DNA from 3 places in the Marinicrinis lubricantis genome. Region 2 is predicted to be linked to each of the others. Evidence: riboswitches for the same ligand, from Rfam matches in the RefSeq annotation. Region 2 holds a riboswitch; each other region holds the start of a gene.
What was found. A riboswitch is a leader RNA that binds a small molecule or an ion and turns the genes downstream of it on or off. The one in region 2 is predicted to bind cyclic di-AMP.
Positions count from the first base shown of each region.

Region 1: another riboswitch for cyclic di-AMP. It lies ahead of ACFPXP_RS21880 (C40 family peptidase); the one in region 2 lies ahead of ACFPXP_RS12855 (ubiquitin-like domain-containing protein).
Region 3: another riboswitch for cyclic di-AMP. It lies ahead of ACFPXP_RS06905 (3D domain-containing protein); the one in region 2 lies ahead of ACFPXP_RS12855 (ubiquitin-like domain-containing protein).

Region 1 covers NZ_JBHSQV010000186.1:136,894-143,902, reverse strand. Annotated here, with positions in the region: gene ACFPXP_RS21900 (transglycosylase domain-containing protein) at 1-1,233, shown strand, start outside; gene ACFPXP_RS21895 (YwhD family protein) at 1,527-2,039, opposite strand; gene ACFPXP_RS21890 (M1 family metallopeptidase) at 2,190-4,208, shown strand; gene ACFPXP_RS21885 (hypothetical protein) at 4,220-5,038, shown strand; cyclic di-AMP (ydaO/yuaA leader) riboswitch at 5,148-5,283, shown strand; gene ACFPXP_RS21880 (C40 family peptidase) at 5,288-5,761, shown strand; gene ACFPXP_RS21875 (hypothetical protein) at 5,850-6,500, opposite strand; gene ACFPXP_RS21870 (hypothetical protein) at 6,654-6,944, opposite strand.
Region 2 covers NZ_JBHSQV010000158.1:7,764-14,772, reverse strand. Annotated here, with positions in the region: gene rsmA (16S rRNA (adenine(1518)-N(6)/adenine(1519)-N(6))-dimethyltransferase RsmA) at 1-78, opposite strand, end outside; gene rnmV (ribonuclease M5) at 75-629, opposite strand; gene ACFPXP_RS12855 (ubiquitin-like domain-containing protein) at 851-1,987, opposite strand; cyclic di-AMP (ydaO/yuaA leader) riboswitch at 2,384-2,561, opposite strand; gene ACFPXP_RS12850 (TatD family hydrolase) at 2,744-3,511, opposite strand; gene ACFPXP_RS12845 (HD domain-containing protein) at 3,560-4,783, opposite strand; gene ACFPXP_RS12840 (AbrB/MazE/SpoVT family DNA-binding domain-containing protein) at 5,076-5,348, shown strand; gene rsmI (16S rRNA (cytidine(1402)-2'-O)-methyltransferase) at 5,462-6,346, opposite strand; gene ACFPXP_RS12830 (tRNA1(Val) (adenine(37)-N6)-methyltransferase) at 6,350-7,009, opposite strand, start outside.
Region 3 covers NZ_JBHSQV010000036.1:23,175-30,183, forward strand. Annotated here, with positions in the region: gene msrA (peptide-methionine (S)-S-oxide reductase MsrA) at 1-642, opposite strand, end outside; gene ACFPXP_RS06900 (polysaccharide deacetylase family protein) at 808-1,605, shown strand; gene ACFPXP_RS06905 (3D domain-containing protein) at 1,716-2,369, opposite strand; cyclic di-AMP (ydaO/yuaA leader) riboswitch at 2,372-2,559, opposite strand; gene ACFPXP_RS06910 (MBOAT family O-acyltransferase) at 2,865-4,307, shown strand; gene ACFPXP_RS06915 (copper amine oxidase N-terminal domain-containing protein) at 4,344-5,807, shown strand; gene ACFPXP_RS06920 (hypothetical protein) at 5,882-6,520, opposite strand; gene ACFPXP_RS06925 (CYTH domain-containing protein) at 6,551-7,009, opposite strand, start outside.

The DNA of each region.
Region 1 (7,009 bases), on a different contig from region 2:
GATTATGTACGAAGCATTGCCGTAGACGAACTCGGCCTGGACGAAAAAATGTTCGACGAAGGCGGCATTAAGGTGTACACCACGTTGGATCTATCGATGCAGGCAGCTGCAGAAGAAGTTGTCGCTAAATATATGGATGGGGCTGAACCGCAGGCCGCTCTTGTTGCCATCGATCCTCGAAACGGCTATATTAAAGCCATGATTGGCGGGAGGAAATACGAAGAATCTACATATAATCGGGCGCTCAGCGGCTCCAGGCAGCCTGGTTCGGCCTTCAAGCCGTTTGTTTATTTAACGGCGCTGCAGCACAACGATTTCACAGCAACTCATACGTATAAAAGCGAACCCACCGCTTTCACATATGACAATGGAAAGAAAACGTATATGCCCAGCAATTTTGCGAACAAGTATCCGAATAAGGAAATCGATCTAAGATACGCCATCGCCCACTCAGATAACATTTACGCCGTACACACCATTATGGATGTCGGTGCCGAAGAGGTTGTCAAAACCGCTCAGGCGCTCGGCATATCCAGCAAATTAAGGGCGCTCCCTTCCCTTGCTTTAGGAACGTCACCCGTGAGTCCGTTGGAAATGGCTTCCGCTTACGGTACGATCGCAAATCAAGGCGTACGTATGAAGCCAATAGCCATTCTCAAAATCGTTGACGCACAGGGCAATGTGCTATATGAAGCGGAGACTACGCATGAGCAGGTCGTTGCTCCGGAGCACGCATACGTGCTGACTTATTTAATGGAAAGCGTATTTGAAAACGGTGGGACGGGCAGCCGTGTCGCTCATCTGATGAAACGACCCGTTGCCGCTAAAACAGGCACGACCGACAGCGATGCGTGGATGGTTGGATTCACCCCGGAACTGGCCACAGCCGTATGGGTCGGCCATGACAAAGGCCGTGTCATCAGCTCTGCAGAATCCACTTTAGCTGCACCGATTTTCGCGGAATTTACCGAAAAGGCACTGGAGGCGATTCCTCCAAAGCTGTTCCCCATTCCGGAAAATGTCGTGCATGTTTACATTGATCCAGAAAGCGGATTGCTCGCTACGCCTGATTGCCCAGACGCCCGGTTGGAGGCTTTCGTTCGCGGGACGGAACCTTCCGAATATTGTACTGCACACAGTCCCGAACCACCCGCAGAAGACCCTGAGGTCACAGACGAGTCCCAAAAGCAGCGATCTTGGCTGGAGGATTTGAAGCGTTGGTGGAATGATTAATGCACCGCTAAACAAGCGAAAAGAGGCAGACGCTCAGAGCGCCTGCCTCTTTTCTGTCCTAGTGTGTGATGCCGAAACATCTTTCACCATTTTATATGAAAAATTTCGAACGTACAACCCTATCCAACGATTTCTACCTTCGCGTTCGAACGAAAACGAATTACTTTCGTTCGAACAATCATTCAAAGAAATCGTTGGATTTCCTTTACTCTTCTACCTTCGCGTTCAAACGAAAATGAATTACTTTCGTTCGAACAATCATTCAAAGAAATCGTTGGATTGCCTCCAAGAAATCACTGCTGCTCAGACCCTTCACCTTCGAGCTGATCTTTAATTTCCTGCGGTGTCCGTTCCCATATATCTGCATTGTTGTCGATCAATACTTGACGAAGAAGCCCTTTCTCCTTCGTGCCCAAACCATCAAGAATGACTTTTCTCTTTAGTGCGCGGTCCATCAAATTCACGTGCTGGGCAAGAATTTTCCATCCTCTTCTCGCCTCCGTGTCGATCAACATCTCGCATGCGGTTAATCCGGCATAATAGGCGCCTTGCTCCGTGCGATCTACCGCCACCCAGACGAGCCACACCGTCCGACCGTTTGGAACCTCTGAGCGTTCTGTCAGAAATTTGATTCTCCGCTCCACCTTGCTCTTGGCGTGCAATGCGCCTAAGTCAATATACGCCTCGTCGCCATCAATAATCACACTGGATAAATTGCTCAAGTCGATCATACCCGAGCCAAACCCTTGATGTGCGTTTTTTTTCGTTGAAATAATATTCAGTGAAAGCTTTTTGTTATCCATCATTTCGCACCCTTCACTCTACGCTTTTCTACCATTATAGCTGATAACCCCCCTACAATTCATCTTTTTGCACAAGAAGTTTTCATTCCCGAGACTAATCTATTCTTGTCCCGCATATACATGCAACAGATGCTTGTCAACGAGGTGAAATGGATGAAGGAATCGAGCTTAAAGCTGCGAAAAAAATTCGTATTTCCGGCCGTGGTAATCCTCCTCACCGCTGCGGTGCTTTCTTATGTTGTGCCTGAGGCCAAGCCTGAACAAGCTGCCTACCAAAATGCACCGATCACGCAGCAGCCAGGACAAGGGATGGGACTGAATAACGTTCCGCCCGCACCGGATACGGTCATTACCCCTGAGAAGCCCAAACCAGTCGCACTAAGTCAGCGGATTGTCGAGTACCATCTGAATGTGGAGCTGAACGAACAGGATAAATCGTTAATCGGTACAGAGACTCTCACATGGAAGCACCCCGGTTCAGAGCCTGTAAGGGAAGTGTATTTGCATCTGTATGCCAATGCCTTTGAATCGAAGAACACCACCTTCTATAAGGAATCCGGGGGACAGCTTAGAGCTGATAAAATGCAGGAAGACTCATTCGGAGGCATACAAATCACGTCGATCCAAACGACAGACGGAGATGAGCTGAAGCATAGAGTCCAGTATGTGCAGCCGGATGACGAAAATCCGGACGACCATACGTTGCTGAAGGTTCGTTTGCCGGACGATGTACAGCCTAACGAGAAACTCACTTTGCAAATCGGATTTGAAGTAGAGCTTCCTCGCGTCTATGCCCGCATGGGTTATGCGGATGACTTTATTATGGCGGGTCAATGGTTCCCAAAAATCGCGGTATATGAACCGAAAGGCACCAGAGGGCGGACGGATGAAGGGTGGAATCTGCACCAATATCACGGCAATTCGGAATTTTATTCCGACTTCGGAATCTATAATGTCAAAATCAACGTCCCTTCTAATTACATCGTTGCCGCAACGGGCTTCCCTGCCTCGAAGACCAAAGTAGCCGAAAACCGTAAAATCTACCACTTCTACGCCGACGACGTACACGACTTTGCATGGGCGGCTTCTCCCAACTTTCTTTATGAAGAAATGTCGTTCTCTTCCTCAGCGGTACCAGGCATGAAAATCAAGCTATATTTGGATCCTTCTCACAAAGAGCTGAAAGACCGCTACTTCTACGCAGCCAAAAAAGCGATAAGCAGCTACAGCAAGTGGTATGGTACATATCCTTACTCGACCTTATCGATTGTCGTCCCTCCTGCCGGGGCAAACGGTGCGGGAGGCATGGAATATCCGACACTCATTACAGGGTGGGCAGCCGATGAGGCCAATCCTGGTTATGAGCTGGAGCGCGTCATCGTCCACGAGATTGGTCATCAATACTGGTATGGCATGGTGGCCAGCAATGAATTTGAAGAAGCCTGGCTGGATGAGGGGTTCACTTCATATGCCGAGGATAAAGTCATGGAGAAGGAATTTGATATTTCGCCTGTTACGCCGGTCGAATCGATTTATATGACCAATCCCGCTCCATTAAAGCTGGATTCATGGCATTATGACAACCATCAGCATTACGCAGACAATGTGTACACAAGAGCCAAGCTGATTTTACTGGCCATAGAGGATGAAATCGGAGAGAACAAAATGCAGCAGGTGCTCCGATCCTATTTTCAGCGATGGAAGTTTAAACATCCGGACAGTACCAGCTTTCAAACGGTACTCGAGCAAGTCACCAAAAAGGAATGGGATCAATTCTTTGAACAATTTGTTTTCGACGGACAAATGGTGGATTATCGTATCGAACAAATCGATACGAAAGTCGTTCAGCAAAACGGACAAAAAGCCTACGAGTCTTCCGTCACCATTACAAGAAACGGCGGCAGCTATATTCCAGTATCCATTCTATTCCGATTTGACGACGGGACGGAGGTCACCAAACTCTGGGAAGGCAAAGAAAAGCAGTTCGTGTTTCGCTTTACTCATTCAGCACCGCTGTCTTGGGCGGGACTGGATCGATCCTACGAACAAACCCTGGAGAACCTCCGAATCAACAATTTCATGAAGGCGGAAGTTCCGAAGGAAGAAGAAACCAAATGGAATATCGGCACTGCGCAAGCATTAGAATTTATATTTGGACTACTGGGATGGTGAGGTGACACGTTTTGAAGCAGTTACTATTACGCGGCTGGCGAACAGCTTACGGGCACCCTTTATTAATACTGATGTTTTACTTTTATCATTTCATCTGGGGCTTCTTCCTTTACCGTTTAATTCGATCGATTACGGTGCCCATTCTGCAGAGGTATCCAGGCGATGTCCTGAACCCTATGGATCTGAAGCTGTACTGGCTTGAATTTCATTTTCGCCTGACAAAAACCGATATGATTGAACCGTATTTATGGGGATTAGGAGGGCTGCTTCTCCTTCGAATGGTACTCACGCCGATTCTTCAATCCGGATTATTTTACACCTTCCACGTGACAGGCCACAGACAGCGCCGTTCCTTCCGAAAAGGTGTCCAAAAATATGCTAAAGTGTTCGCTTTATATTATGGACTCAGGGTAGTGCTGACAGCTGCCCCTCTCTACTGGCTTCTCCCTTTATGGATCGGCAAGCTGCAAACGCACTATGAGCTGCTGCCGTACTTGGAGGAGGTTTGGCTGACTTTCGCACTTTACTTGGTGTATCTCATCTTTTTGAAGCTTATCTTCATGTACAACCAGTTCAGATTACTGACTGAAACTGAGCTGCTCAAAGGCATCACTTCCTTGTCGACCATGCTGCACCGATCCGCTCTTATTAGCGCTGCGGTCTTTGGCGTAGTGATTGCCGCTACATCCTTGTATTTCCTGGCCTCGTGGCTTTGGGCAGGACTGCTTGCAGTCATTTTATATCAGGTCTACCATCTCGTCCGCGTATTATTTCGATTTTGGGAAATCGGCTCGCACTATGAGCTTTGGAAAATGAATCACCAGCAATGATTTTCTCGCCTTATAACGTGAAAAACTAAAGCAAGTTTCAACAAGATGAAATTTTTTTCGAGTGAAAAAGAAGGAAATTGCAATTTAAGGGCGAATACCTCTTCTTTGTGAAAATATACTGCCGAATTCCCTGGAATCAGGGAAACGGGGGAACCACTTCGGGTGAATAGGCTTGATGTTCAGAGCCTTAGGGAACCTTCGACCGAACCCATAAGCTAACCTCGCAGGCATCGGAAGGGGTATTTTGCTTTGAAAAAATATAGCATCATGGTGCTATCGATCGTGCTGCTGCTTGCATTTTCTAGCAGTGCATGGGCAGCATCACCGCTGGAAGAAACCGTAGACGAATTGCTGGGAACAGATTACGAATGGGCTGGAACGACAACCAAAGGCTTCGATTGCTCCGGTTTCACTCAATACGTATTCAAGCAATTCGACATCGAACTACCTCATTCTTCCAGTGCACAGGCCTCCAAAGGAAACCCTGTGGAGAAGAAGGATTTACGTGCAGGCGATCTTGTGTTCTTCAACACGAGCGGAGATGGCATCTCCCATGTTGGGATTTACCTAGGCAATAACAAATTCGTTCATTCTGCTACTGATGACGGCGTCATCATCAGCGATATGAGCGAGAAGTACTATGCTCAGCGTTATGTGAAAGCCCGCCGAGTGCTGGGTAAATACCTGTATGACCGGATCGCTGTGGAACAACCGCAACAATAGAATATGAATGTATATGATCTACATAACAGACAAAAAACACAGCTCCAAGGGAGCTGTGTTTTTTGTTCATAACGAACCGCCTGCCCGATTATATCGTCCATTGATCGTGAATGATTCCAACGAGATACCAAGTACCGTCCAGTTGTTCAAAGGCAAGGCGGAGACTTCTCCAATCCATTCCCTCTGCTTCCTCTTCGATTCCCCGAATATGGAATTCCACGATGTGCGCTTCAGGATAAGCCTCAAACGCATTGTTGGCAGTCGTCCCTTGTCCGATTCTGCGGTTGAAGCTCGTTTCATCTGGCTGTGAAAAGTCTACATCAAATATAAATTGCTCATAGTATCCGCTAAAAGTCGCTTCAATCGGCTCTCCCGATCCATCATAATGTCCCCAAACCCTCATTTCCCTACTAACGCTCTCGGAGACCAATTGATCAGCGGAAAGCGTAATGTCCTGATCCAAATACACGAAAGCGTATGGACTCAATCGAACCCCTTTTTCCGGATGGACCATGCTGGACAGCTGATTAAAATTTTGTTCCTTCAATAACTGTACGGCTTCCATCGCCCTTTCCGTCACAATCTGCTCATCCGTTGCTCCCGAATCGGCATTTTCATTCGGAACGGCCTGCTCGTTGGTCAGCGAAATGCCTTGTTCATTCGAGTTATTATGGAATGAGGAACAAGCTGGGAATGTGATCAGTGCGATAAGCAGCAACAAAGCAACGGCGTTTTTCATTAATTACTCCTCCCACCATCATGTTGTTTTTTCCGTTACTGGACTGTTATGTATGGATACGCGTACGACAAAGCAAAGTTGCTATTGAAGTTTTTCCCATACCATCCTGATTTATTCCATATAAAAAACCGCTTCAGCCGAAGCGGTTTCGTCTCATATTAAGGAGATGACTCGTAAATCCTGTCCATCGTGCACCGTGATGTGGTGAAGCTGATGAACGTAAGTAATTTTACCGCTTCCGACCTCTATTTCAGGATCCTCACCCAATGCATAGAAAATATCATCAGCCAATGTCGCCGCACATTTATGTTGTTCATCTTCTGCAAGATGCGACCAATGGAATTCTGACATTTCAAACATCTCATAAAATTTATCTATTTTCGAAATGGCCTCGGTCAGTTCTTGATGAATTTGTTCATACTCTCTTCCAAACTTAACACCCATCCTTCCAGCACCTCCTTTGGTTTTTCTTGTTGGTACTAACATACCATTTTGTTCTCATGTATTGC
Region 2 (7,009 bases):
ATGTTTCCTGACGATTTCCTTTGTTCTCGTCGGGGTCGAAATGAATTCATTCGATTGACTTCGCGTCACTTCCATCATTCCTTAGTCTCTATTTGTCGAACAGCCGCCTCGAACTCCTCTTTCGAAATTCGGAACTGACTGCATCTTTTCAAAAATTGCTTCCCGTTGCAAACTCCTATACGCAGAAGCTTGCCCATCTCTTCCCGTCTTCTGGCTGCCTCTGGATGCATCACCAGCCTCGCTTCCATCAAATCAGCCATCGTAATGGCACTAGGCGAATCATCTTCAAGATGGGGCTCTGCAGTGTGCACATGCTCCAGCGCTCGCCTAATAGCTTCTGGAGAGGCATGCTCAACCCCAACCTTCCCTTTCGCCTTTGCTTCCTGTACATTCAAGAAAGCGTGCTTGCATCCCGGCACATGCTCCGATATGATGCTGCGAATTCGTTCCCCCGGATGATCCGGATCGGTAAAAATAATGACTCCCCTGCGTTCTTGCGCCAGACGGATCGTATGCAGAACATGTTCGTCTATGGCTGAACCGCCTGTCTCTATTGTATCTGCGTTAACGGCTCTCTTCACCGCTACCGTATCATCCTTACCCTCAACGACAATAACTTCTTTGATCATACTTTGATCCCTTCATATGATTTTATGAATCCGCCCATCTCATCCATTTATTTTACCACACGTCTACGATATATTTTCATTATTCCTTTTCCGCTTTAGCTGATTTTGCCGCTGCAACCCAATACAAATATTCCCGTACCTTGAGAGCTTACGTGAATCCTCAGCACTCTAAGGTCGTAAAAAAAAGAAAGGGGCTGCTCCCCTTTCCAATGAATTATCCTCTATGAAGGTTTATTCGGCCCAATGACATAGACAGTGTAGCCCTTTTTCCTGCCAAACTGCTTGGCTTCAGACGTGCTCTCCATATATACATCGATATGATTGCCCTTCACCGCGCTGCCGGTATCTTCCGCTTTGCGGAAGCCTAGGCCCTCAATGTAGATCCACCAGCCGATCGGTATGACTTTAGGATCTACAGATACGGTGCGTCCTTCCTGTACTTTCGTGCCGGAATACGTAATACCGTATCCAGGATCACCCTCGCTTTTTCCTGTCGAACCTGCGCCTGCATCATAAGCAGTCAATTCCACGTCCGTAAGCACTTTTTTATAATCGAAGGTAACTCCGTCAATCGTTACCTCATCAACGGATGGCGAGGACGCCGACAAAATGGCAACAGGATTTTTCGTTCCGACAGCAACCACTTCTTCTACCGGCTCCTGCAGCACGTTTTTTTCGACCATTTTCTTGGAAACCACTTTCCCGTCAGCGATCGTCGTCTCCACCTTCGAAACGAGAACGCCTTCCTGCCCTTCCTGCACTAACTGCTCTTTGCCTTTGAGCAAGCTGTTGTCTTCTTTTTTCACCGTCTGAAAAGGAATGGCATGCTGCACTTCCTCCACCTTCGTTTCGACTTGTACGACAGTGATCTTTAACTGCTCCTTAACAGGATTTGATGCATCAGGAAAGATCTTATCATCTGCATCAAAGGCAATATCTAAGTCTTGTAAAGCTTCTCCAACCGTATCGGCTGTTGTATATTTTGTTTCGGTCTTCCCGCTCGAAGTAACCTGTACAGCCTTAGCGGTTTCAATTTCAATAACGGATTTATGCTCTAATTCTGCATTAAGCGGCAAACTAACAACATCGTGTTCACCTAATTTCACTGACTGTTCTTCCAGCAGCCCCTGTACAGTTGCTTCCTTTGTTTGCACCTGCTTTTGCACTCCGTCAATCGTTAATGTGACAGATTTGCTGTCGGTGCCATGAAGCAGAATGAAGAACAGCAGGGAAACAGCGATCAATGAGAAACAGGTGATTAACCACCATTTTTTGTTCTCATGCTTCCATCGAATTGCGAAAGACATTGCGGATGATCGCTTCACTGAGGCCGTTTCCTTTTGAGTTTGAAACGTCACTCGTTTAGCCCTCCTTCAAAGTCCCGCCGTAAATGTTACGCATGATGCAATATACTTGACGCGACTATTCAGTTTATTGAATCTTCCACTTCAAGGGATGGTACGGCTCATCCTCGTCCATGACATCAATGTATGTGCATAGACTCCGATCCATTCCAACCGTTCGTCTATTAAGGGGATGATCCTTGCTAGAGAACGTGATTCCATTAACCTTTCATGGTCATCATCAAATACGTGTGCTGTCACTTCCGGAAATGATCAGCTGATGTCGATTCACATATTTAAAACCTGTCTATTTACCAAAAAGGAATTTCAAAAAATAAAAAGAGCCTGCGAAAAGAGGAACTCTTGTCGCAGACTTGTACGATTTTTGTCCAAGTCATAACCTTTGCGAGGCAGTTCACCTTTTCACGCTTACGAGGTTAGCTGTCGGATTCGGGCCTAAGCAGCAAGCCCTATTAGTGTCTAGTCAACACCAAACTCACCCCAAAGTGGATTCAGACTAGTAACTTGTCTTCACCACGATAAAATGGGTCCCCCGTTTTCTTGCAAAGAAACTAAGCGATGATGGTTCAATGGAATCAATATGAAGTTTCTAAGAAAAGATGATAATCGCTTTCCGGACCAGTGTAAAGCAGGTAAAAACGGAAATTGGCGGTTAATTTCCGCCCAAAATCACCTTGATCACCATTTTTTCAAAGATAATAATTGTTTGTTGCATCCTCACTTGAAATTTCAACGCTTTACAGGCATATATTAATTTATTCCAAACAACTTTTTGGCATTATTCCCAGTTTGTAGTACAATTTCCTCAAAACTGACCCCTCTTAACTCAGCGGCTGCCAATGCGACTAACTTTACAAAACCCGTTTCGTTTCGCTTTCCCCTATTTGGGTGTGGTGCCAAATAGGGGCAATCTGTTTCCACCAACAAACGGTCCATCGGTACCTTCTGAAGCACCTCTTTAGGCTGTTTTGCATTTTTAAATGTAATGGGTCCTCCGAAAGAAATATAAAAATTCATATCCAGGCACTGCTTCGCCGTCTCCCAGCTCCCCGAATAGCAATGCATCACACCGCCGATTTCCGATGCGCGTTCTTCCTTCAATATCTGCACGACATCATGATGCGCATCACGGTTATGAATAACGATCGGCAGCTTAAGCCGCTTCGCCAACCGGATCTGTTCCCGGAACACCTGCTGCTGTACATCCTTTGGAGACGTATCCCAATGGTAATCCAGACCCATTTCTCCGAGCGCGACCACCTTCGGATGGCGCGTTAATTCCTCAATCCACTCGAGGTCTCCTTCCTTCATAAACACCGCATCTACTGGATGCCAGCCGATCACTCCATAGATAAAATCATATGTGTCAATCAGTTGAATCGTAGACTGTATCGTTTCCCGATTAAAGCCGACATTGATCATCCGTTCAACTCCTTGCTCCAGTGCCCTTTGTATAACGGATTCACGGTCTTCATCAAATTGTTCTGTATCTAAGTGTGTATGTGTATCAATTAGCATGTTTTTTCTCCTTTGATTGTTCTAAGTATTCAGGTAACGTTCTTGCCTCTATATAATTCCTTCCGGAAAATATAAATGGTGCATCCCATTGTGTATCCCGCTTATGGACCGAACAATATGGGATTTTTCGGAAATATCCACGAGTTCGTCGCTTTCGGTTAATAAATAAATTGGAATTTTCTTCTCTAACATGCCCGGGCGGTTCACATCATATGAGAGATCGCTTGGAAAATCTACAGCCATATAATATTCAGGATCATAACCGCACTGACTCAATTTCAATCGAACGGCGTCGATCAATGATTCGTCAATTTGTTCCATCGATGTATATTTAAATAAACGGCGATGTAAAAATCGGCTGCATAAATCTGACAGGATATGATCCTTCTCCAGCGTCCACTGCATCATCGTCATTTGAATGAATGACTCATCCAGCATCATATATTGCTCCACACTCACTGTTCCTTCTATTAAATAATCCATCGGGGAACATAAGAAACTGAATTGATATCCAGATTCATACAGCGCTTTTGCCCTCTGGAATATTTTAGTCAGTATAATTTCCGAGCTTCGAGTCACCGGATGGAAATAAACCTGCCAATGCATCTGATAGCGCGACATTAAGTAGGCTTCCACCGCATGCATCCCGCTTTCTTTAATGACCAGATGTCCTTTATGAGGACGAAGAACACGGATGATCCTCTCCAAATCATAAGTGCCGTAGTTGGCTCCTGTGTGGTATGCATCACGCAATATGTAGTCCATTCGGTCCGCGTCCAATTGACTCGATATGAGACTGACGACAATGCTTTTCGGATATTTTTTTTGAATCACCTCAGCTACTTTATCGGGAAATTCAGCAGAAACCTTTCGAAGCACCTGATTGACTTCCGTATTCTCCGTCAGGATACGACAGGTCCAATCCTCGTGATTCATATGTAAAGCGGCCTCAATCGAATGAGAGAACGGCCCATGTCCAACATCGTGCAGGAGCGCAGCGCATAAACAAAGCAACCTTTCCTCCTGTGGCCACTCCGCCAAATGGTGTCTCTCAAACTGGGATATAATTTTCCGAGTAATCTCATAGACTCCAAGCGAATGGGAAAAGCGACTATGCTCTGCACCATGGAATGTATAAAAAGATGTACCTAACTGTCTAATGCGCCGTAGCCGCTGCATTTCCTTCGTACCGATCAGGTCCCATATCACCTGATCTTGAACATGGACATATCGATGGACTGGGTCTCGAAACACTTTCTCTTCCTTTAACATGGTTTTCTCCCCCTTCATTCGACAAAAAGATCAAACCTTCCATTTGAATATGTCGAATTTTGATACCAATAGATTTCCAATAAATCGACTATTTTGAGGCAGTTTTAGTGAGGAATGTCGAAATGAACTGCCCGAAAACCCTGATGTTTCTTCATTTCTCATAATTTTTAATATTTCACGCGCGTCAATTTCTATTGACTATTATGGGAATGACTGGTATCATAATCTACGAAAATAATGTCGAAAGTTGCCGATATAAATTTATTTTTTATTATCCATAGGAGGACCTATCATGATGAAATCGACTGGTATTGTTAGAAAAGTAGACGAATTGGGACGTGTAGTTATTCCCATTGAGCTTAGACGTACACTTGGCATTGGCGAGAAAGATGCGCTTGAAATTTACGTTGATGGCGAAAGAATCATGCTGAAAAAATATGAGCCCGCATGTATTTTTACAGGCAATGCAGATGACTTGATTTATTTCAAAGGAAAAATGATCAGCAAATCTTGTATTCCTGAATTAATAGATTTATATAAATCCATGACAAATGCCAAAGAATAGGTTATACTATACTTATTGAATTGTTAAATCCAACCTTGTTAATTCTAACCTTTTCATATCTCCTTTGTATTCCCGCAGTCTACATGACCGCGGGATTCTTTTTTCAGTTCTGACTACAAATCAATACATTCGTTATATACCTCACGCTTAGGCAGTCCCCGGTCCAGAGCGGCCGCCTTTACTGCATCCTTTTTCGGCATTCCCTCCTGAATGTAGCGGCTTACATGTTCCTGAATGGACATTGATGTCCACCACGACGTTTCTTGATCATCCTCGGCAGTTCGCTCATAACCTTCGATAAACATGCAAAACTCCCCTAAAGGATCATTTCCGATAAAATGTTCGATACATTCAGAAATCTTTCCTCGTAAAAATTCCTCGTGCCTTTTCGTCAGTTCTCTCGCCAAAACAATACGCCGATCTCCCCAGATTTCCAACATCATTTGCAAGGTTTTAACCACACGATGCGGAGCCTCGTACATCATGAGTGTCGTTTCCCATTTGCCCCAATGCTCAAGCTGCAGCTTCAGCATTTTCTTGTCTCTCGCTGGAAATCCGATGAAGGTAAATGCACTGGTGTCCATTCCTGATGCAATCAATCCGGTTAAGGCCGCATTCGCGCCTGGAATCGGAATGACATCATGACCGTTCTCTATCGCTTCGCGAACCAGCTCAAAACCGGGATCAGAGATCGCAGGGAGCCCCGCATCACTTACCAGAGCCACCTGCTCGCCACTTTCCAACCTTTCCATAATGTGCTTCCCGCTGGATTGTTTATTATGCTCATGATAGCTGATCAGCCGCGTATGAATATCGTAATGGTTCAGAAGCTTTCGAGTCTGGCGCGTATCCTCTGCCGCTATTACATCGACTTCCTTCAGCATTCGGACCGCTCGAAAGGTCATATCCTCCAAGTTGCCGATCGGCGTTGCAACCAGATACAGCTTTCCGCTTCCCTCATTATGGATTGTGTCCTTGTAGCTTTGTTGAATATTCATGGCTTACCCCTTATTCCCGTAATAGATTTCCATCAATTCATCACAGTACTGCTGCTGGTCGTTGTATACGATCAGTGGGGGCAGAACACGAAGATCGGGTTTTCCATCTCGTATCGCCTCGATGAGCACCATATTTGCTTCCGCTTCCTTTTTGGGATGGACCAGCCTTATCCGCTTCGGTTCCATCTTATACTTGCGCATATATGTACAAATATCCGCCAGTCTTGACGGCCTGTGAACGATCGCCACTTTACCGCCGCTTTTGGCGAGCCGTCCGCAGGCAGCAATCACATCTTCGAGCGTACATTTAATTTCATGACGGGCAATTGCGACGTGCTCATTCATGTTTCGATCCCCACTTCCCGGTGGGAGATATGGAGGATTCACTGTTACTAAATCGAATTGACCATATCCGGACTGCAGATGGTACTGCTTCAAATCCTCATGCACGATCTCGATGCGTTCCTCAAGGCGGTTAAGACGTACATTACGGCGGGCCATTTCAACCAACCGTTCTTGAATTTCCACTCCTGTAATATGTGCCTTGCTGCGCACCGATAAAAGCAGAGGGATCACGCCGTTGCCGCTGCATAGATCCACAATACGCCCCCGCACCGGCACAGAGCAGAACCGGGATAAGAGCACCGCATCCACGGAAAAGCT
Region 3 (7,009 bases), on a different contig from region 2:
CCAAAACTCATTGCGAAATGGGGGCTCGGTTCCATTGTTTTGTGTAACATGGTACTGCATGTCAGTTAGCTTTGATTTCAATTCCTCTGGATCTTTATTCACGGTCCAATGCTTTTCGATGAAAGCGTCCCTTCCCGAACCTCTGCGATACAGATGGTAGCGCAGTGCATTTTTGCGATAATAATCTTGATGATATTCTTCCGCTGGATAAAACGGCTTCGCCGGTTCGATGGACGTCACGATCGGCTTATCGAATCTGCCGCTTTGCTCGAGCTCCTGCTTCGAAGCTTCCGCCTTCTGCCGCTGCTCCTCCGTATGATAGAAAATCGCTGTGCGGTAAGAATCCCCTCTATCATGGAACTGACCGCCTGGATCTGTAGGGTCGATCTGCCTCCAAAAAATGTCTAACAGCTTCTCATATGGAAAAACCAGCGGATCATATGTGATTTGAACCGCCTCTGTATGTCCGGTCGTATGCGAGCACACCTCTTCATATGTTGGATTCGGCTTATCCCCGCCGGTATAACCAGAAACGACTTTATGGATACCGGGCAGTTCATCAAACGGCTTGACCATGCACCAGAAACAGCCTCCGGCAAAGGTCGCGATCTCCAGATTTTGATTTGTCTCAGTTTGTGACATGTGCATCACTCCTTCCTGTTCACTATGGTTCAATTTTAAAGCTGTGCCTTTCATTATTCAAGTTGAAGGTGAATTCTCTTCGATGACGAAGCAGATGAAGACACAATTTCTTCCATGAATGAATTGGCATCCTTGAGAAATCATAGAATGTAAGGAGGTATAGGCATGTTGAAACGAATGCTGTTATTGGGTGTTATGCTATGTACTGCAGCCATTTCCGTTCCCTTTCCAGCTTTATCTGTTGCGCAAGCAGCCATTCCTGAGATGCAGCCAGAAGATGACATACAAGCCAGCTTTAATGATGAAAATGAATCAGCTGTGCTGAGCAAGCTAAAGCTAAAATATCCGGATGTATTTATATTTCATGGAAACCCGAACCGAAAGGAAATTGCTTTGACCTTTGACGATGCGCCGGACATCCGATTCACACCGCAGATCCTGGATATCCTAAAAAAGTACAATGTAAGGGCCACTTTTTTTATCGTCGGGACGAAGGCGCAAAAACAGCGCGGACTCGTGAAACGAATCGCTGAAGAACAACACGAAATCGGCAACCATACGTATGACCATCCATTTCTCCCCGATTTGACGATGGCCGAATTTGAACGACAAATTCAAAAAACCCACAGTATTTTATGGAACATAACACAGGTCCATGCAAAATATATACGCCCTCCGTACGGTTCAATCAAGGAAAGCCAGCTTCTGTGGGCGGCAAATCACCATTTTAAAATCATTAACTGGAATGTCGACACCCTCGATTGGAAAGGCATATCAGGAAACAGCGTATACACCAACGTGTTTCATCAGATCAGGCCAGGCTCGATTATATTGCAGCATGCAGGTGGTGGTGTAACCTCTGATCTTACGGGCACGATCGAAGCGCTCCCGGTTATCATCAACACCCTGCTCGCCAAGGACTTTAAATTCGTTACGATTTCCGAACTGCTGTCTCACAGATGACCTGCAGCGAAAAAAGAACCGAACCGCATTCCGTTATGATCGCAACGGTGTGCAGTCTGGTTCTTTTTTCAGCTGTTCATGCTCCCATACCCATTCATGACGTTATCCAATTATTCCGGCAAAATATAAACGGTCACATCTTGCATGCCAAAGGTTAATGCTTTTGTACGGGAAACCGGCACAAAAATATCGATCCGATTGTCCTTAATCGAACCGCCCATATCCGTTGCTTCTGCATAAAACCCGCCTTCAGGCAATCCGTCAAAATCGTAACCTGTAATATAAAGCTTGGATCCCATAGGGATCATCTTCGGATCTACAGCAACGGTCCCCAGCTTTAAAGGATTACCGTAATAATCGATCGCGCCCCATTTATTTTCCTCAATGGATGCGGTATAAGCTGTTGCTGTCAGTGAGAGCTTCTTTGCATTTTGCAAAGATGCGTTTGCCTGTAAAGTCGGACTGTTTTGAATTTTGAATGTTGATCCGGCTGCCGGAATGGAATAGCGTTCTGAAGTAAAGCCAGGAACCATTGGAATGTTCGTCTTGATTCCTTTGTAAATGTTGAACGGGTTCAAATGAGAATTCGCATCTAGAACCGTTTGCAGAGGAACGTTGAACTTTTTGGAAATCGACCAAAACGTTTCACCGTTTTCCCGAATGGTATAGGGAGCAAGATTGGAGGCGAACGCCGTGTTCACCGTAAGTGCCGAAAACAGCACTCCTGCGGTCAAAAATCTTACCGCTGTTTTTTTCAAATTCATTGTTTTCCTCCTCTAGTGCCTACGAGGTTAGTTGTCGGATTCGGGAAGGAGTTTTCCCTACGCATGGACCTTGTTACGGATTTAAACTATGTACTCCGTAAAAGGACCAATGACGATTCACCCCAAGCGAATGCGCAGCTTCGCAGGAGTCCCCCGTACTTCTTTTGTCGACCTTAAGACCGCGCCATGATGAACGGCATCCATAAAAACGACAACCGAGCATTCAGCCTGGGCCCGGTAAACAAGAAGTTTTGGCTGTATTGAAATTATCATGAAAAGAAGTCTTTTAGAAGCCCATAAATATTGGTATTTTCCACCTCCCATTCCCAGTTCTATCAAATCATCAACAACTGCAACCAATTGAGCCTCTAGATCGTCTTGTTCAATGAAACAAACCTAAAATATTTGTTGAGTGGTGTCAGTGCATTTGGTAAAATGAATTGGATTTTATGTCGATATTTACTTTTATTTTGAAATGATGAAAGGGCGAATTTCATGCTTTTTAACACGTACGAATTCATTTTGGTGTTTTTGCCCATAACCGTTGCGGTCTATTTTATTTTGGGTCGCTTGGGACAAGTCTTTCTGTCGAAGGCCTGGCTGGCTGCCAGTTCTTTATTTTTTTACAGCTACTGGGACATTCGCTATTTGCCCTTATTGTTGGGCTCCATCCTATTCAACTTTGCGGTAGGAAGTCTGCTTGCCCGAATCAACCCTTCTGCCAAGCTTGGCCGCAAGCTGCTGCTAACGGCGGGTATCGTCGGGGATGTGTTACTGCTCGGCTATTACAAATACGCGGATTTCTTCATTGAAAATGTGAATGCCGCATTAGGTACCGACTGGGGACTGCTGCATGTGATTCTTCCACTCGGGATCAGCTTTTTTACGTTCACGCAAATCGCTTATTTAGTGGATGCTTACCGCTTAGATGTGAAGGAAAACAACATCATTAACTACACTCTGTTCGTTACCTTCTATCCGCATCTCATTGCGGGGCCTATTCTTCACCACAAGGAAATGATGCCGCAGTTCGCGGATCGTAAAAACAAAGCGTTCAATTTCAATAATTTAACGCTAGGGACCTTTATTTTTGTCATGGGGTTAGCGAAGAAAGTCATCATCGCTGATACATTCGCACCCATCGCCACCGCGGGCTTCGATACGGCAGACACTCTGACGTTCTTTGACGCATGGGCTACATCGCTGGCCTATACGCTGCAGCTGTACTTCGACTTCAGCGGGTATTCGGACATGGCGATCGGAGCAGCGCTCATGTTCAACGTCCATCTGCCGATCAACTTTGATTCTCCATATAAATCTCTGAACATCCAAGAATTTTGGAGAAGGTGGCATATCACCTTAGGCCGTTTTCTTAGAAACTATATCTACATACCGCTTGGTGGCAACCGAAAAGGCTTTATCATCACCTGCTTCAATTTGTTCATCACGTTCGTCATCGGCGGCATCTGGCATGGCGCAGGCTGGACTTTCCTGTACTGGGGTGCGCTGCATGGAGGAGCGCTCGTCGTTCACCGGATTTGGTCGAAGAAGTTTGGACTAAAAATGAACAAGTATTTGGCGTGGTTCCTGACTTTCAACTTTGTCAATATCGCTTGGATTTTCTTCCGTGCGACTAGTCTTTCCGAGGCGATGAAGGTATTAAAAGGAATGTTTGGCTTCCATGGCTTCGACATACCGGGAACGCTGAATCTGGTACCGTTTATTCAAAATTGGGGACTTGCGATCAGCACGACGCCTTCTTGGCAGTTCGCGTTAATCGCCTTCTTCTTCCTTGTATCTGTCTTCATGAAGAATACGAACCAAATGCGGGACAATTTCAAGCCAACCTGGTGGATTGCCGCCATGACGGCCGTTATCTTTGTCGTGTCGTTGGTTCATTTTAATCAAATCAGTGAATTCCTATATTTCAACTTCTAGTGCCTTAAGCAAGCATGTTAAGGAGGATCAGACCCATTGAAACAAGAAACCGTGTCAACTGTCGAACCTAACGCCGCATCGTCTGCTAAGGCTCGTAATTTTTTCATTTGGTTCATTGTATTTTCACTCATTAGCGTTTCGATTGTCGCATTGATTACTTATATTGTTGATCCGCTGCAATTTTACCGTAAGCCCAGCTGGTATGTACCGCAGTATTCCATGGAGCAGCGATATCAAAACCCGGGACTCGCCCGCAATTATGACTATGATACGATTATCATCGGATCTTCAATGACCGAAAATTTCGTTCCTTCCTATGTAGATGAAGTTCTCGGAGGCAAGTCCATCAAGCTGTCGATGTCCGGCTCTTATTCCCATGAGCATCATCTTATTTCGGAAGCAGCTTTCCGTACGGGACAAGTGAAGAATGTCATCTGGGGGCTTGATTATTTCTCGGTTAAGGGCGGAGAAACGATGGTTCGGGACGACCAAGGACCGTTCCCGTATTACTTATACGATAAGAATCCGCTAAACGACATCAAATATTTGTTCAACTATACGACCATTACTCAGACGATCAACATATTGAAAGGCAAGCTTCAAGGAAGCTTAACTTTGAGAAATTTAGACTACCTGAATAACTGGGATTATTATGCCGTCTATGGCACGGAATCCGTGCTTAAGGATTTGAAGCGAGCAGAAGCTGTAGAACCCTCCTATGTAAAGACAGAAGAGGATTTTGAAGAGATTAAAAAGGCATTCGATGCTAACATCTTATCTCTCGTGAAGGAGCATCCGGAAACGGAATTTATATTTTATTATCCCCCCTATCACGTTTTAAGACATTATGTCTGGTACGAGTTAAATCCGAAACGGTATAACAATCAGCAGCAGTTCAAGCAGTATGTTTGGGATACCTTGTCGGAATATCCGAACGCGAAGATTTTCGACTTTCAAGCTGTGGAAGAGGTCACTTTCGATTCAAATAACTACAAGGACTTATCCCACCATACGCTGGAAATCAATGAGTGGATCATTCAATCGATGGCTAATGGCGATCATCAAGTAACGGATGAAACCATTGGTAAGATGATCTCCGACCTCGATAAACAGGTTGAGAACTTAGATATTAGCCAATTCGATACCGATTCGATCCAAATCGTATACCAAGGCGAGAACGTACCTGCGGGGGCCAATCCAGTAGCTCAGGAGGATGCGCTGTACATTCCTATTAAGGCACTTGTAATCCTTAAAGGTGCTGCTCTTGGGTGGGAAGAAGAAACGAAATCCTCACTCGTCGAATGGAATGACGGCATCGTGAAGCTCAAGCAAGGCTCAACTGAAATGAAAGTGAACGGCGAGACTGTCCAGCTTTCACAGCCTGCACAAATTATAGACGGCAGTATGATGATCCCGATAGAGGCCCTCTCCTACTTTGGACTGCAGGGCGAATGGCAGCAAGGAAATCAGCAGGTCCTCATTACAGAGCTAGTCCAATAAGAGATGAAGTGGTTTTAGGCATCAAAAAGGCGACCCGCTTGGGCAAGCGGGTCGCCTTTTAATGATATATCGTACTATGCTTTGGACCTGTGCTTTCGTGAAACGGTCTGCAGCTCCCAATCGTGGAACTCGATCATCACGTCACGGACCGATTTCGTCACATACAGCCGATCCACTTCGTAGGCTTGTCCCCGCTTCGATACGGAAACCGAGCTGAGCAGCAGATCGACATATTCGCTGTAAAACTCAGCATCCTCCAGACGCCCCTTAATCGCTTCGTCCTTTTCCGTGCCCCTTAAAATAATCTCATAGCCTACGCGGTCTAAGACAAAACATTTCACCCGACTGTCTTTACCATCCGAAACATGAAGTCCGCTCATCAGCGGTTTCCAACGTTTCATACGAAGGATTCCTGCACAGATCAATCCAAGAAGCATCGCAATCAGTAAAGCCATGAGAACGTCCGACAGCGAAACAGACTGATCCAGTTCAAGGATTGAAAGCTTCAGCTCTGCTTCTTGTCCCCATATGACATCGATCACATATTTTCCGAGTTCCAATAAACAAAAAGATGCCATCCCAAGCCATAACGAGACGAGAACGGAATAGAATGGTCTGATTGTGACCTGCCGCAGCCACAGCAAGAAGAACAGCCAGCCTGAAAAGCCTGCGAATCCAATATACATTATTCGAATCATCAGCGATTCAGCCAATTCTGTTCCTCCCTGCTTTAGGCCGAGATCTTATTCTGGTTGTAAGGATGCCCACAGCTTTTTATTTTGATATTCGAGCTCGCCGCCAACCTCTCCACCAAACCAATCCGGAGGCTGAAACGAATGTGCTTCCTCTTCGCTCTCAAATTCCGTTTCCACCGTCATCAAATCATATTGATGGTATTGATCGATTTCGTACCGTCTTCCTTCAAAAAGTACCGTCGTCCGCGTCTTTCGCAGAGGAACCTTCTTCAGCGAGCTGACTAGCTGATCATAGAGCTCTGCGGAAATCTCATATTCCACTTCTTCTCTAGCGATTCCGCTTCCCCGTTTAAACGTATGTGTATAATGCACTTTCCCTCGCTGGAGAATATCCTCCAGCTTTCTCACACGCAGTTCCTGATCTTTGACTAAGGCCAAATACGTTTGTTCAATATGTAAGACGGACACGATTTTCATCGCATCCTGGTCAATCAGCTGCTGTGGAAA